One region of the Pantoea agglomerans genome, then DNA from elsewhere that is predicted to be linked to it. Evidence: predicted binding sites of a transcription regulator. Region 1 holds the regulator's gene; each other region holds the start of a gene.

Region 1 (4,081 bases):
TGTAGCGACTTCGCCCCATCCCTGAAAACGACATTTTCTCGCTTGCCGGACGAAACCGCCATGTTTGTTAAGTTCTTGCGTAAAGTTCTGACTTTTTCTGACGATAATCAAAACTTAAGCCATTCATAACTGGTAATAACTTTGCTGCTATAACCTGCTGAAATCGCTCATTTATGAGTCAGATGCAACCCTGTAACAGTTTAATAGAAAAATGGCTTAACTTTTGAAAAAAACCTGGCTTAGAATGGCCCCGGCGCTGATCTCCGATCAGATTTTTCTAACCTCGTTACGGCCTGTTGTCGTAACCGCTAACCCTGTAACCGGACTATGCGATTACTGATTACGCTCTTGATATTAGCTTTCGCGCAGCTTTTCATGAACATCGCTTCGGCCTCGCCGCAAGCGCCGGTTAAAGCCAGCCTGCATAAGGCAGAGAAAAAAAGCGCGCGCGAAGATGAGCGACGCAAACGGCGACCGGTTAAAACCAGCGCGAAAAAAACGCGCCCTTCTACTGCGCAAAAACTCAAACTGAAAAAGCAGAAGAAAATCGAAACGGCCGCCCTTTCTCATTCCGCCGGCGAAACGAAAAAATCCCTGAAGTCTTCCCGTAAGCAGCGCTATGGCCACCAGCGCACGCTGAGCAGCGCCAAAGTTGCAACTTCTTCGCTGCTGGACGCCGATGACGGCGGCACCATCAAAATGAGCAAGTCCCACCGCCTGCGCTACCAGAAAGCGCGCGAAACGGCGATGACCAAGCTGATGGGTCAGCTGGGCAAGCCTTATCAATGGGGCGGCACGTCGCCGCACACCGGTTTCGACTGCAGCGGCCTTGTCTGGTACGCCTATAAAGATCTGGTGAAGTTCAGAATTCCGCGCACTGCCAACGAAATGTATCACCTGCGTGACGCCGCGCCGGTGAAGCGCGAGTCGCTGGAGAAAGGCGATCTGGTCTTTTTCCGTATCAACGGTCGCGGCACCGCCGATCACGTGGGGGTCTACCTCGGCAACGGTAAATTTATTCAGTCGCCGCGCACCGGAAAAGATATCCAGATCAGCGGGCTTTCAGACGATTACTGGCAGCGTCACTATATCGGCGCGCGCCGCATGATGACGCCGAAAACCATTCGCTAAACGCCATAAAAAAACCGGGATTTTCCCGGTTTTTTTATCGCTGTCGTTAGTGCATGACGGCGGTAAAGCTAAAGGCCACAATCATCAGCAGCGCCGCGCCCGTGGTCACCAATGCCAGTTTCAAATCAGTGCTCATTACCTCTCCTTATCCACACAGTTTTCAGGGTCTTCAGGGATTTTCCCATAGTTACCGGTAAAAATCTCGTTTTATCCCGCAAGCCTTGTTAGAATCCCCGGCTTTGTTGCGCAACTGACGCAACGCTGATGCCGTTCGCACGCAACAGCCCCTGTTTTGTCCTGCCCAGTGAGTATTTCACCGACAAAAACTGTAGCGAATTAACAGAAATCTCGCTTAGCGGACGCAAACGTTTAACATTATGCTTATCAGTGAGTTATTGGTAAGCCTGGAGTCTCTTTTTAATGGCAACAATTAAAGATGTCGCGAAGCGCGCGGGTGTCTCCACCACCACCGTTTCCCACGTGATCAACAAAACGCGCTTCGTTGCGGAAGAGACGCGCAACGCCGTCTGGCAGGCGATTCAGGAATTACACTATTCGCCCAGCGCCGTGGCGCGCAGCCTGAAGGTCAATCACACTAAAACGCTGGGGCTGCTCGCCACCTCCAGCGAAGCGCCCTATTTTGCGGAAATCATCGAAGCGGTCGAGCATCACTGCTTCGAACGCGGCTACACCCTGATCCTCGGTAACGCCCATAACGATCTGCAGAAGCAGCGCGCCTACCTGTCAATGATGGCGCAGAAGCGCGTCGACGGCCTGCTGGTGATGTGCTCCGAGTATCCGGACGATCTGCTGAAGATGCTGGAAGAGAACCGCAATATTCCGATGGTGGTGATGGACTGGGGCGAATCGCGCGGCGACTTTACCGATACCGTGCTCGATAACGCCTTCCAGGGCGGCTATCTGGCGGGCCGCTATCTGATCGAACGCGGCCATCGTGATATCGGCGCGATCCCCGGCCAGCTGGAGCGTAACACCGGCGGCGGCCGCCATGCGGGATTTTTGAAAGCGCTGGAGGAAGCGGGCATCTCGGTGCGTCCCGAGTGGATCGTGCAGGGCGATTTCGAGCCGGAATCGGGCTATCAGGCGATGCAGCAAATCCTGCAGCAGAAGCAGCGCCCGACGGCGATCTTCTGCGGCGGCGATATTATGGCGATGGGCGCGATCTGCGCTGCCGACGAGATGGGGCTGCGCGTGCCGCAGGATATTTCGGTGATCGGCTATGACAACGTGCGCAACGCGCGCTACTTTACCCCGGCGCTCACCACCGTGCATCAGCCGAAAGCCCAGCTCGGCGAAAAAGCGCTGGAGATGCTGCTGGATCGCATCACCAGCAAACGCGAAGTGTCGCAGACCATTGAAGTGCATCCCACGCTGATTGAGCGTCGTTCAGTCGGCGACGGTCCGTTCCGCGACTACCGCCGTTAATCTTCGCTTAACCACTCCTGATTGAGCGTTTGCGCATCGCCGAGATAGCTGAGCAGCCAGCTGAGCGCCGGCGATGCGCCCGCTTCCGACCAGCTCACGCAGCAGGGACTTTCCGGAAAGGCGGTTGGCAGCGTCAGCTCAACCAGCTCCCCCTTATCCAGCAGCGGGCGCGCCACATGGCCCGGCATCATCGCCACGCATAACCCATCCAGCACGCAGGCCAGCCCCGCCTGCCAGTCCGGCACCACCAGACGCCGCTGGTTATCCAGCGTCCAGGTCATGCGGCGCGGCAGCGCGCGCGAGGTATCCTCCAGCACCAGCGAGGGCCAGGCGCGCAGTGCGTCATCGTCGAGCTGCGGCTGCTGCGTCAGCGGATGCTGGCGCGCCACCACGCAGCGCCAGTTCAGCGCGCCCATATCGCGAAAGGAAAAGCGCCCGCCCACCGGGATCGCCTGGGTGGCACCGATCGCCACATCGACGCGCCCGTCCGCCAGCGCGTCCCAGACGCCGTTAAATACCTCATAGCTGATATGCAGCTCCATATCGGGAAAGTGGCGATAGAAGTCAGTAACCAGCTGGCGGCTGCGCGGCAGCTTCACGATACAATCAACCGCGATGCTGAGCTTGCCGCGCCAGCCGTTCGCCAGCTGCTGACACTGCCTGCGGGTGGCGAGCATTTTTTTGATAACCTCGCGTCCTTCACGCACGAAATGCTCGCCTGCAGGGGTGAGGGCCACGTCGCGATGCTGCCGTTCGAACAGCGGCACCGCCAGCCAGCTTTCCAGCTGGCGCACCGTATAGCTGACGGCAGAGGGCACGCGGTGCAGCTCCTGCGCGGCGGCGCTGAAACTGCCGGTGCGCGCGACGGCATCAACAACTTCAAGCGCATATTCAGACCACATGCTTTTTCCTTTCAAAAATTTTCACAGCACTCTGCAAATATTAACGTTTCACAGCGGCGGGCGCACCCTTTTACACTTTGCCGCGTTCAACCTGCCTGACGAAAGATGAGATAAACACCATGCTGTCCTCAAAAGGATTTATGCCCTACCTCGCCCTGCTCAGTATGCTGGGCTTTCTGGCGACCGATATGTACCTGCCCGCCTTTGGCGCGATGCAGATGAGCTTCAATACCTCGCCCGGCATCATCAGCGCCAGTATGAGCCTGTTCCTGGCAGGCTTTGCCATCGGCCAGCTCTTCTGGGGCCCGCTCTCTGACCGCATCGGTCGAAAACCGGTGCTGCTGATGGGGCTGGGGCTGTTCGCGCTCGGCTGCGCCGGCATGCTGTTGGTGGAAAACGCGGCGCTGATGCTGGCGCTGCGCTTTATTCAGGCGATCGGCGTCTGCGCCGCGGCGGTGAGCTGGCAGGCGCTGGTGGTGGATCGCTATCCGCGCGCGCGCGCCAATAAGGTGTTCGCCACCATTATGCCGCTGGTAGCGCTTTCCCCGGCGCTGGCACCGCTGCTGGGCGCCTGGCTGGTTAGCCATTTTCACTGGCGTTCA
Region 2 (4,081 bases), 340 kb from region 1:
AGAAATGAAAAAGGCACCCCTGAGGGTGCCCGTTCATCTGGCGGAGACTAATGTTTGGACTGATAGCGCTCCATCTGCTCGGCCGATTCGATCTTGGCAATGCCAGCTTCAAGGATAGAAATAAATTGCCTTGCCACGTCTGTTGTCAGCCAGTAGGTCGGTCCGACGTCTGCTTCTTCTTCTTTTTGATCCTGCGAGGAGAGCGAATGCAAACGGATCATCATAGCGTCGTAGCTGTCTACAGTACTGATATCCCAGCCCACCAGCGGGTGAGTCTGAATAACGTCTTTATGATTACTGTCCATTATAACCTCCTTATTACTCGTTAAACGAAGTGCATGATGAGGTTCAATGCGGCTTTTTTATCCAGTAGCGAGACAATTATAACAGAAAAAGCGGTCTATCCGACTAAAAAGTGCGGCGAACAAAAAGTGAGCGAAATATTCGCCGTTAAAAAAGCGTTTAAAACAAATAAAATGCCTGACGCATCAGGCAGTTTATTATGCGCCCACCTGTCGCCAGCAATCAGGCCAGGGGTTCAGCCGGCTGTACGCTGTGAGGCTTTTGCAGCGTCAGCGCCAGACGCGCGAAGTGCTGCTGCAGAGGTTCGTCGTGGTTCTGGTTTTGCGCCTCAAGCGTCAGGTGATGCACCAGCAGCTGAGCGGCGCGTTCGTCGAGGCAGAGGGTAAGGCTGGAAAAGGCGCTTTCCAGCACCGTCAGACGACGCTGTTGATCGGCAATTAGCGCCAGCAGTTCACCGAAGGTCATGGCCTCTTCCGGGTTGTCTGTCATCATTTCATCTCACCTCCTGTTAAGCATAACGAGCGGAAGAATAGGCGATTGATCGATCAGAGTCTAGATGCAGGGAAAAGTTCTGGCGAGGGGGAGAAGCGATAAAAAAGCCGGATGGCGACACCCGGCAAAAACTGCGCAGTGGCGGTTAATCGGTAATAAACCAGTCGTCAGCGCTTTCCCAGGTCTCCTGGAGAATATCGCTGATGCGATCGCGCGTCTCTTTACCGCCGCCCAGCACGCTGAGCTGGTTTGCGGTGGCATAGCGCACCTTGACGTGGTTCTGGCCGTCGGGAAATTCTTCATCGATACGGCGGGATAGTTCTGCCGTCAGCGCTTCCATTGCGCCGGACGGAAGCGGGGACGTTTTGGCAACGGTAATTTCAACACGCATAGCAGCCTCCGGATTAGATGCTGTATATATTTACAGTATATTTCGGCCGGAGGCAAGCGAAAGCGCCGATTAGATTTCCACGCGCCAGTTCAGGGTTTCGCCGGCAAGGAAGGGCACCAGGGCGTGCTCGCCCATGCTGATGCTCTCTTCAACTTTCCAGGGCTCGCGCACCAGCGTTACGGTTCCTTCGTTCAGCGGCAGGCCGTAAAAGCGCGGGCCGTTCTCGGAGCAGAAGGCTTCGAAATGCTGCAGGGCGTTCAGCTCTTCGAAAACGGTGGCGTAGGCGGGCAGCGACGTTGGCGCGTTGAAGACGCCCGCGCAGCCGCAGCTGGCCTCTTTCAGGTGGCGCAGGTGCGGGGCGGTGTCGGTGCCGAGGAAGAAGCGCGGATGGCCGCTGGCGACCACCTTGCGCAGCGCCTCCTGATGCACGTTGCGCTTGAGGATCGGCAGGCAGTAGAGGTGCGGACGCACGCCGCCCACCAGCATATGGTTGCGGTTAAACATCAGGTGCTGAGGGGTGATGGTGGCGCCCAGCTTGTCGTTGCCCGCCTCAACGTACTGGGCAGCTTCTCGCGTGGTAATGTGCTCAAAGACCACCTTCAGTTCCGGGTACGCTTTGCGCAGCGGCTCCATAACGCTGTCGATAAAGCGCGCCTCGCGGTCGAAGATATCGATATCGGCGTGGGTCACTTCGCCGTGGATCAGCAGCGGCATACCGATCTTCTGCATACGCTCCAGTACCCCGCTGATAGCGTCGATGCGGGTGACGCCGTGGCTGGAGTTGGTGGTGGCATGCGCCGGGTAGAGTTTGGCGGCGGTAAAGACGCCCGCGTTAAAGCCCTGCTCGATCTCACTGGGATCGAGCGAGTCGGTGAGATAGCAGGTCATCAGCGGGGTAAAGCGATGTTCTGCCGGCAGCGCGGCCAGAATACGATCGCGGTAGGCGACCGCGGCGGCGACACTGGTGACCGGCGGCACCAGGTTAGGCATCACGATGGCACGTCCGTTAACCGCGCTGGTATAGGGCAAAACCGTATTCAGCATCGCGTCGTCGCGCAGGTGAATATGCCAGTCGTCAGGGCGGCGGATAGTAAGTTGCTGAGGGTGTGCAGTCATCAGTGAAGCTCCGGCTAGTCAGGAAACGTAGAGGCGCGTTTTGGCCGGGTACAAAGCATAAGGTGTCGGGCAACCGTTTGCACTTCTTTTCTTGCAGGAAAAGCAAAACGCCACGGGCGTGGTTGAGTCTGGCATAAGGTGCCGCCCACGCCGACAAGCACCTTATCCCTGAGGCGCGCCCGCTATCGGGCCAGGGCGCAGCGCGCTCTGCGTTTTTTTTCCTGTCACCGGGGGAAATTTTCCCCCGGTCAGAGCAAGGTTCCGCCTTTCAGGCGACCTACTGCGTAAACGGGATCACCAGCTGGCCCGGCTCGACTTTTAGCCCTTTGGCAAATTTCTTCGCCAGCGCCTCGCCTTTGCTGCGATCGACGCTCAAAACGTAAGCTGGCTTCTGGTTAAAGTAGCTTTTCAGCGACTGATTCAGGTAGGGCGTCAGGCTTTTCATCACCGCCGCCATCTTTTCCGGCTGCACCTGCGCGTCGACGATCTCCAGATCGCGCAGAAAGATGGCGCCCTGCTGCGCGTCAAAGACCGGCTGCGCCTTCATCTTCAGCTGCATATCCGCTTGCTGCGGGCCAAACAGTGACGTGACGTTGATTTTTGCCTTGCCGGTCACCGTGACGCGGTCTGGCTCCTCGCGGCCAATCTGGCTGTTAAGATCGGTCAGCAGGATATGGGCGTTCACCAGCCCGGCGACGCCGATATCTTTCTCATAATTGTTGTGTTTCGCCAGCGCCTGATTCACTTCCTGCTCGCTGATGGTGTACTGGGTAAGCTGATTGCAGCCGCTAACCAGCACGGCGAAAAACAGGGCCGTCAGCCCCAGAAATGCCTTTCTCATTTTATCCTCATCCGTAGTGATGCTAATGCAGCGCATAGGGTGCCTGAATGCGGATGAGGTGTCATTAAGAAGGCGATGAGAAACGCCAGCGCGCTTCTCATCTGAACGCGTCAAAGGGCGATAGAGGAGAGCAGGTTCACCTGCGTCTGCTTGGCCATATTGTCGCGGTAGTCGGCGACGCGGCTCGGCCAGTCGATGCCAGCCACCAGCGTCAGCGAGCGCAGCAGCGGAAAGAGGTGAATGTCATCTTCCGACAGCTCGCCGTTAACCGCGTTGGGCTTCACAATCAGCTTGTCGAGCTGGCGCAGATCGTCGCTGATCTTTTTGATCAGGCCGGGCGCATGGCTCTTCAGCTCGGTGAAGTCGCCAATGGCCGCCTCTTTCTTCTGGCGGAAATAGCTGCGCGCCTCCGGCGTGGCGAATTCGGCGAAGGCGGCTTCCGCGATACGCGGCAGCAGCAGCTTATTAACGTAGCCGTTAACGCTGCGCAGCCAGTCGCCGATGGCCGGATTGATTTTGCCGTTCAGCAGCGGTTCACGGTCGATTTTATCGACAAAGCGCACAATATCGAGGCTTTCCGGCATCGCGCTGCCGTCATCTTTTTGCAGGATGGGTGCCACCTTCTGGCCCACCAGCTTTTTCGGCGTCGCTTCATCGTCGTTAAGCATGACGATCAGCTCTACCGGCAGATTTTTCAGGCCGAAAATCATGCGCGCTTTGACGCAAAAGGGGCAGTGGTCGTAGATGTAGAGTTTCATCCCGGTCTCCTTTGTCGGGTCAGGGCGACGGGCGTCACCCTGATTGAGGGCGTGCCAGAAGTATGGAAGAGATTCCAGGGGAGGGCAAACCGACGCAGCAGGCAGAGCGGCTTTTGCAACGTAAAATCAAGACCTTTTATGCCCGGCGTTAACGAATATTTTACCGCGGCAGGGGCGGCG
Region 3 (4,081 bases), 960 kb from region 1:
ATGATGAATCTTCCCGCGCCGCTGCACGATGGCGAACCGACCGCGCCTGCGGAAGCGCCGGAAAGCAACGAGGCCTGACAGGAGAGAGAGGCGCGCGCGGCGCGCCTTTCACCAATGCACCGTCGAACCGGCTGAACCGGGTCAAAATCTGTTAAACGGGACATATGGATACTCTTCACCTTCCTCAAGCCACGTCGCCTTTGGCCACGTGGCTTTACTATCTTGAGCATCTGCACTCGCAGACCATCGAGCTGGGGCTCGATCGCATTCGCTGCGTCGCGCAGCGCCTCGACCTGCTAAAACCCGCGCCTTTTGTTTTCACCGTCGCCGGCACCAACGGCAAAGGCACCACCTGCCGTACGCTCGAGACGCTGCTGATGGCGGCGGGCTATCGCGTCGGGGTCTACAGTTCGCCGCATCTGGTGCGCTATACCGAACGCGTGCGCGTGCAGGGTCAGGAGCTTGACGAGGCGCAGCACAGCGCCAGCTTCGCGAAAATCGAAGCCGGACGCGGCGACGTCTCGCTGACCTATTTTGAATTCGGCACGCTCTCCGCCCTGAACCTGTTTCAACAGGCGCAGCTGGACGTCGTGATCCTTGAAGTGGGGCTGGGCGGCCGGCTGGATGCCACTAATATTGTCGACGCCGACGTGGCGGTGGTGACCAGCATCGCGCTGGATCACACCGACTGGCTTGGCCCGGATCGTGAAAGCATCGGCCGCGAGAAAGCGGGCGTCTTTCGCGGCGGCAAGCCCGCCGTGGTCGGCGAGCCAGATATGCCCGCCAGCATCGCCGCCGTTGCGGCGGAGAAGGGCGCGCTGCTGCTGCGTCGCGGCCAGGAGTGGCACTACAGCCAGCAGCCGGAGAGCTGGGCCTGGCGCGACGCGCAGGGAGAGCTGAACGATCTGCCGCTGCCGCAGGTGCCGCTGCCTAACGCCGCCACGGCGCTGGCGGCGCTGCGCGCTTCCGGCCTGAACGTCAGCGAGACGATTATCCGCAATAATCTGCCGCTGGCAGTTCTCCCTGGCCGTTTCCAGACGGTAAGCGAATCGCCGCGCGTGATCCTCGACGTGGCGCACAACCCCCACGCGGCGAGCTATCTGGCGTCGCGTCTGGCGCAGCTGCCAAAAAGCGGCCGGGTACACGCGGTGGTGGGGATGCTACATGATAAAGATATCGCCGGCACCCTGGCGGCGCTGGCGCCGCAAATCGACCGCTGGTACTGCGCGCCGCTTGAGGGGTCGCGCGGTGCCACCGCCGATGAGCTGATGACGCATCTGCCTCGCGACGCGGCGACCGCCTTTGCCGACGTGGAGAGCGCCTGGCAGGCGGCGCGCGCGCAGGCCGGGACGCAGGACATTGTGCTGGTATGTGGATCTTTCCATACCGTGGCGCAGGTCATGGAATCGACAGAGACGGAGAAAGGTCGTGGCAAGTAAGTTTCAGAACCGCCTGGTCGGCACCATTATTCTGGTGGCGGTCGGCGTGATTGTGCTGCCGGGCCTGCTGGACGGCAAAAAGAAGCATTATAAAGAGGAGTTCGCAGCGATCCCGCTGGTGCCGAAGCCGGATGACCAGCAGGATAGCGAGATGGTGCCGCCGGTGACGCAGCCGCTGCCGTCACAGCCACCGCAGGGGGCGGGCAGCGCGGTAAACAGCAACAGCAGCACCGCCCACAATCCGGTCGCCGAGCAGGGCAACGCCACGCCGCAGAGCGAAAGCGAGCCCAGCGTGGTGACGCCGCCGCCGGTGCACCAGAATACACCGTCGAAACCGCGTCAGGTGGAACAGCCGAAAACCCGCCCGGCGGAACAGCCAAAGGCGAAACCGGTCGAGCAGCCGAAAGCGCAGCCGAAACCGGTAGAGCAGGCGAAGCCGGTCGAGTCTAAGCCGGTGGAAACGAAGCAGAGTGAACCGGCGAAGCCAGCGGAAACGCCGAAGGCTGCCGAGCAGAGCGCGCCAGCCGGTCAGGCTTATGTGGTGCAGCTCGGCGCGCTGAAAAATGCGGCGAAGGTCAGCGAAATCGTGGCGAAGCTGCGTCTGTCGGGCTATCGCGCCTTTACCGTGCCCTCTACGCCTGTACAGGGACAAATCACCCGCATTTATGTCGGCCCGGACGCCTCGAAAGCCAAACTGCAGGGCTCGCTGTCGGAGCTGCAGAGCGTCTCTGGCCTCGGCGGCGTGGTGAAGCCCTATAGCGCCCGTTAAGGCATTGATTGGTGCCGCCGATAGCATAAAAAGGCGGCGCCGCACGCAGTGTTAAAGCTGCGCAGCTTAATATAACTGATTGAGATTCAACGGCTTGAATGGCTGAATCTCCACAGGGCGAGGAAAGTTTTTTTCATCGCCCTTTTTATGGAAGGTGAAAAGGAAAAGCGCTACGCAAACGTTTTCTTTTTCTGTTAGAATGCGCCCCGAACTGGATGCAGGGGTGCAAACGCACTGGCGCTGGAAGAGTTCATGGTCTGGATTGATTACGTCATTATTGCGGTAGTTGGTTTTTCGGCTCTGGTCAGCCTGATTCGAGGGTTTGTCCGCGAAGCCTTATCTCTCGTTACCTGGGGATGCGCGTTTTTTGTCGCCAGTCATTACTACGCCTACCTTGCAGTCTGGTTTACAGGTTTTGACGACGAACTGGTGCGTAACGGCATCGCCATCGCGGTGCTGTTCGTCGCGACGCTGATTGTCGGCGCGATAGTCAACTATGTGATCGGCTCGCTGGTTGAGAAGACCGGCCTGTCGGGAACCGACAGGGTGTTGGGGGTCTGTTTCGGGGCGTTACGCGGCGTGCTGATCGTAAGCGCGATTCTTTTCTTCCTCGATACATTCACCGGCTTTTCCAAAAGTCCGGACTGGCAGCAGTCCCAGCTCATTCCCCAGTTCAGTTATATAATCAGATGGTTTTTTGACTACCTGAAAAGCACGTCGAGTTTTTTGCCCCGGTGACGCCACCGGGAGTGCGGCTAATGAGGAAATGACAACATGTGCGGTATTGTTGGTATCACCGGGTTTATGCCGGTCAACCAGTCGATCTATGATGCGTTAACGGTGCTTCAGCACCGCGGGCAGGACGCCGCAGGCATTTGTACTATCGATGCGCTGAACTGCTTCCGTCTGCGTAAGGCGAACGGCCTCGTCAGCGATGTCTTTGAAGCTCGCCACATGCAGCGTCTGCAGGGCAATATGGGGATCGGCCACGTTCGCTACCCGACCGCAGGCAGCTCCAGCGCCTCTGAAGCGCAGCCGTTCTACGTTAACTCGCCGTACGGTATTACGCTGGCCCATAACGGCAACCTGACTAACGCGCACGACCTGCGCAAGCACCTGTTCGAAAAGGGCCGCCGTCACGTCAACACCACTTCAGATTCTGAAATCCTGCTGAATATCTTCGCGCAGGAGCTGGACCGTTTTCAGAACGACCCGCTGGAAGCGGACAATATTTTCGCTGCGGTGGCGGCGGTGCATCAGCAGGTGCGCGGCGCTTACGCCGTTGTTGCGATGATCATCGGCCACGGCATGGTCGCCTTCCGCGATCCAAACGGCATTCGTCCGCTGGTGCTGGGCAAGCGCGTGCTGCCTGACAGCCGCGTCGAGTATATGGTCGCCTCTGAGAGCGTGGCGCTCGATACGCTGGGCTTCGAGTTTCTGCGCGACGTCGCGCCGGGCGAAGGCGTCTATATCACCGAGCAGGGCCAGCTCTTTACGCGCCAGTGCGCGGAAAACCCGAAGAGCAACCCCTGCCTGTTCGAGTATGTCTACTTTGCGCGTCCCGACTCTTTCCTCGACAAGATCTCCGTCTATAGCGCGCGCGTGCGCATGGGCACCAAGCTGGGCGAGAAGATTGCCCGCGAGTGGGAAGATCTCGATATCGACGTGGTGATTCCCATTCCGGAAACCTCTACCGATATCGCGCTGGAGATCGCGCGTATTCTCGACAAGCCCTATCGTCAGGGCTTTGTGAAAAACCGCTACGTCGGCCGCACCTTTATTATGCCGGGACAGCAGCTGCGTCGCAGCGCCGTTCGCCGCAAGCTCAACGCCAACCGCGCCGAGTTCCGCGACAAGAACGTGCTGCTGGTAG
Region 4 (4,081 bases), 170 kb from region 1:
TCCAGACTGGCACCTGACAGCTGAAAGTGCTGCCAGGTCACCTCCACCAGCCGCAGCGATTCAGGATCGAGTTCCAGCGTCTCACGCTGCTGGTAGATGGCGTCAAGACGGGCAAAGAGCGCGCCGTTCAGGACGATCTCGTCGTTAAGCGCGGTCAGCTGCGGCGCGATCTCTTCATCCACCTGCTGCAGATAATCGCTGGTATTGGCCGAGGTCATGGCGCTAAAAACCAGATTAACGCGTTCGAGCAGCTGTCCGCTGCGCTCCAGCGCCTCGAAGGTGTTGGCAAAGGTGGGCGCATCGGGATTATGTGCAATCGCCTGCACCTCCTGGCGCTTCTCTTCAATACCCGCCTGCAGCGCGGGCAGAAAGTCCTCTTCCTGAATCTGGTCAAACGGCGGTGCCTGCCAGGGCAGCGTGCTTACCTGAAAAAACGGATTTTGTCTGACGTTCATGCCTCGCTCCTGATTACCGTGCAAAGGTTTATCCTGGCAGGTTGCCGCGCCCGCAACAACTCAGCGCTGCGTTTCCGCCTCGTCGCGCCGCCATACCGGGCGTCCGTTCACCCAGGTCTCGGCGATATTGCGATCGTCGCCCAGCGTCATCAGTACGAACAGCCGCTCCCAGATATCCTTACTGTTGCCGATGCGCAGCCGCTGAAGCGGCGAAACCGCCGGGTCCAGCACCACGAAGTCCGCCTCTTTGCCGGGCGCGAAGTTGCCGATATGGTGGTGCAGATCGAGGGCGTGCGCGCCGCCGAGGGTGGCGTGGTAGAACGCCTCCGCCGCGCTGAGCCGATACTGCTGCAGCTGGCCGACCTTATAGGCTTCCCCCAGCGTCTGCAGCATATTAAAGGTGGTGCCCGCCCCGACGTCGGTGCCGATGCCGATCCTGACCCCCTGCTGCCAGCTGCGCTTCAGATTGAACAGCCCGCTGCCGAGGAACAGGTTCGAGGTCGGGCAGAAGGCGATGGCGGAATCGGTATGATGCAGACACTGCCACTCGTGATCCTCCAGATGCAGGCAGTGCGCGAACAGGCTGCGTCGTCCGGTAAGCTGGTGCCGATGATAAACGTCAAGATAGCCGTCGTGCTGCGGAAACAGCGACTTCACCCAGGCAACCTCCTGCGGGTTTTCGCTCAGGTGGGTATGCAGCCAGACGTCGGGATACTCTTGCCGCAGCTGCCGCACCTTCTCCAGCAGCGCCGGCGTCGAGGTGGGGGCGAAGCGCGGCGTCAGCGCATAGCTGAGTCGACCGCGCCCGTGCCAGCGCTCAATCAGCGCCCGCGTGTCGGCATAGCTCTGCTCCGGCGTTTCCAGCAGGGCTTCCGGTGCATGGCGATCCATCATTACCTTGCCGGCAATCAGCCGCATCTCTATCGCTTCGGCGGCGCTGAACAGCGCCTCGACCGACTGGGGATGCACGGTGCCGAATACCAGTGCGCTGGTGGTGCCGTTCGCCAGCAGCTGCTGCAGGAAAAAGGCGGACATGGCGGCGGCGTGGTCGGCGGAGTGGTACTGACTTTCCACCGGGAAGGTATAGTGGCTGAGCCACTGCAGCAGCTGCTCGCCAAAGGCGCCAATCATCTCGGTCTGCGGATAGTGGATATGGGTGTCGACAAAGCCCGGCACAATCAGCCGGCCGCGCAGATCAATAAGATCGGCTGGCGCATGGGAGAGCGTTTCCCAGCGATGCAGTCCGACAATACGCCCTGCCTCCAGCAGCAGCACGCCATCGTCGATATAGCGCGCCTGCGAGGCGATCGCATCGGGCTGATGCGCGACATCGGTAAAGTCAAAAAAGCTGGCGCGAATGGCCGTGAGGGGTGATGACATACTCTTTCCTTAATTCCGCTCCCGGGCGCGGTTTGCCGTCGGTCAATAAGCGATAAATTGCAACCTGCATGCCAGAACAAGACGATTAATCAGGATGTTATGTGAAAAAGGCATTTTTGCCGCGGCGGTAAAAAAGGTATCGTGTGCGCAACCGGTTGCCTCTCTGGCGGCTAAGGAAGGCTAAAAAAAGCCTGCATGGGCTCTGCCCGACGATGGTGCAGCGCGCGCCACCATAGCGCAGCGCCTCCCCTGAAAACGACCCTGACCGCCCGCGCGCGCATTTGCCGCGCAGCGGCGCTGCCGAAGTGGTATGGTGAAAACAGGTCAACCTGAAAACGTATAAGGAACAGTGAGATGATTATTTTTGTTACCGGCGCGACGGCCGGTTTTGGTCAAAGTATCACCCGCCGGTTCATTGCAGCTGGCCACAAAGTGATTGCCAGCGGCCGCCGCGCTGAGCGTCTGCAGGCGCTGAAGGAGGAGCTGGGCGAGAACCTTTATCCCCTGCAGCTCGACGTGCGCAACCGCGCCGCCATCGAAGAGGCGGTCGCCTCGCTGCCCGCCGGGTGGCGCAACATCGACGTGCTGGTCAATAACGCCGGCCTGGCGCTCGGCATCGAGCCGGCGCACCGCGCCAGCGTCGAAGACTGGGAAAATATGATCGACACCAACACCAAAGGCCTGGTCTTTATGACCCGCGCCCTGCTGCCGGATATGGTGGAGCGCAACGTCGGCCATATTATCAATATCGGCTCTGTCGCCGGCAGCTGGCCCTACGCGGGCGGCAACGTCTACGGCGCGACCAAAGCCTTTGTGCGTCAGTTCAGCCTTAACCTGCGCACCGATCTGCACGGCACCGCGCTGCGCGTCACCGATATCGAACCCGGCCTGGTTGGCGGCACGGAGTTTTCTAACGTGCGCTTCAAAGGCGACGATGAGAAAGCGGATAAGGTCTACGAAGGCGCAACGGCGCTGACGGCGGAAGATGTTACCGAGGCGGTTTACTGGGTCGCCACGCTGCCGAAGCACGTCAATATCAATACCCTTGAGATGATGCCGGTAAGCCAGACGCAGGCCGGCCTGAAAGTACACAAGCCCTGACGCCGCCCGAGGCCAGCCTGCCGCTGGCCTCCTCCGCTCAGGCGCGTCCCCAGCCCGCCACAATGATCAGCATGCCGCAAAACGCCACCAGCGCCCCGCTCCAGTCCCACGCGCTCAGCTTCACGCCATCCACCACGCGCAGCCAGAGCAGCGCGGTCAGCACGTAGACGCCGCCGTAGGCCGCATAGACACGCCCGCTCGCCGCAGGATGCAGCGTGAGCAGCCAGACAAAGGCCATCAGACTCAGCGCGGCAGGCAGCAACAGCCAGGCGGAGCCGCCTTTTTTCAGCCACAGCCAGGGTAAAAAGCAGCCGACTATCTCCGCGATGGCGGTAAGAAAAAAGAGCAGCGCGGTTTTGATCAGCATGGAACCCTCTCGGAAAGTTAAACAGAGCGCCCACTACTGGTGAGCAAATAAAGCGCGATGATATACTAAGCCCGGCCTGCCGCAACCCGGAACCATCCCTGCGCGCCAGGCGTTAACCGAAGGAAAAGATGATGAACAAATTGTTTCCGACCCTGCTCGCCGTGCTGCTGGCCGGCAGCGCGATGCTGACCGCTGCGCCGGCCAGCGCCAACACCAGCCGCCTGATTATTGAAGATGGCAACAACGCCGCCAGTAATGAAGCCGCGCGTCAGAGCAAAGAGCAATGGAATGACACCCGGCAGTTGCGCAATAAGGTGAACAGCCGCGTAGAGAAAGAGTTCGATAAAGCGAACCGCGCCTTTGATACCCGCGACGCCTGCGAAAAGAGCTATAACATCAACGCCTACTGGGAAGCCAATACCCTGCGCTGTCTCGATCGCCGCACCGGCCGACCGGTCACGCCCTGATTTTTTTCGCGGACTGCTATAGTCAGTAAGGTTCACTACGCAAAAGGAGAAGATGATGAAGAAACAGACCGGAATGTTAATCGCAACTTTACTGGCGCTGCCGATGCTGGCGCACGCCTCCTGCGAGTCCGTTAAAGCGGACATCAGCCAGAAAATTATTCAGAACGGCGTCCCGGAATCGGGTTTTTCGCTGGATATCGTGCCTAACGATCAGGTCGACCAGGCGGGCGGTCAGGTGGTGGGCCATTGCGAAAACGACACGCAGAAAATTGTTTATAAGCGCGTGGGCCGCGGCGACGAAGGCAGCGTGC

What was found. Region 1 encodes PurR, which represses purine synthesis genes. Its sites were predicted from a motif close to CANGCAAACGTTTGCNTG; they were not measured.
Region 2: a site for PurR is predicted at 2,369-2,386, ahead of pyrC (dihydroorotase). Genes of this name have one in related genera too.
Region 3: a site for PurR is predicted at 2,380-2,397, ahead of cvpA (colicin V production protein). Genes of this name have one in related genera too.
Region 4: a site for PurR is predicted at 1,980-1,997, ahead of guaD (guanine deaminase). Genes of this name have one in related genera too.

What each region holds. Positions count from the first base shown of each region.
Region 1 is NZ_CP083809.1:2,187,141-2,191,221, forward strand. Features, by position in the region: gene LB453_RS13145 (C40 family peptidase) at 328-1,131, shown strand; gene LB453_RS13150 (YnhF family membrane protein) at 1,178-1,267, opposite strand; gene purR (HTH-type transcriptional repressor PurR) at 1,552-2,577, shown strand; gene punR (DNA-binding transcriptional activator PunR) at 2,574-3,479, opposite strand; gene punC (purine nucleoside transporter PunC) at 3,599-4,081, shown strand, end outside.
Region 2 is NZ_CP083809.1:2,526,029-2,530,109, reverse strand. Features, by position in the region: gene bssS (biofilm formation regulator BssS) at 48-305, opposite strand; gene LB453_RS14895 (hypothetical protein) at 526-795, opposite strand; gene dinI (DNA damage-inducible protein I) at 941-1,186, opposite strand; gene pyrC (dihydroorotase) at 1,256-2,302, opposite strand; gene LB453_RS14880 (lipoprotein) at 2,580-3,143, opposite strand; gene grxB (glutaredoxin 2) at 3,254-3,901, opposite strand.
Region 3 is NZ_CP083809.1:1,228,396-1,232,476, forward strand. Features, by position in the region: gene accD (acetyl-CoA carboxylase, carboxyltransferase subunit beta) at 1-78, shown strand, start outside; gene folC (bifunctional tetrahydrofolate synthase/dihydrofolate synthase) at 165-1,439, shown strand; gene dedD (cell division protein DedD) at 1,429-2,208, shown strand; gene cvpA (colicin V production protein) at 2,461-2,946, shown strand; gene purF (amidophosphoribosyltransferase) at 2,983-4,081, shown strand, end outside.
Region 4 is NZ_CP083809.1:2,018,079-2,022,159, reverse strand. Features, by position in the region: gene dcp (peptidyl-dipeptidase Dcp) at 1-455, opposite strand, end outside; gene guaD (guanine deaminase) at 516-1,835, opposite strand; gene ydfG (bifunctional NADP-dependent 3-hydroxy acid dehydrogenase/3-hydroxypropionate dehydrogenase YdfG) at 2,190-2,936, shown strand; gene LB453_RS12245 (YnfA family protein) at 2,974-3,303, opposite strand; gene LB453_RS12240 (DUF1283 family protein) at 3,435-3,770, shown strand; gene LB453_RS12235 (DUF1161 domain-containing protein) at 3,826-4,081, shown strand, end outside.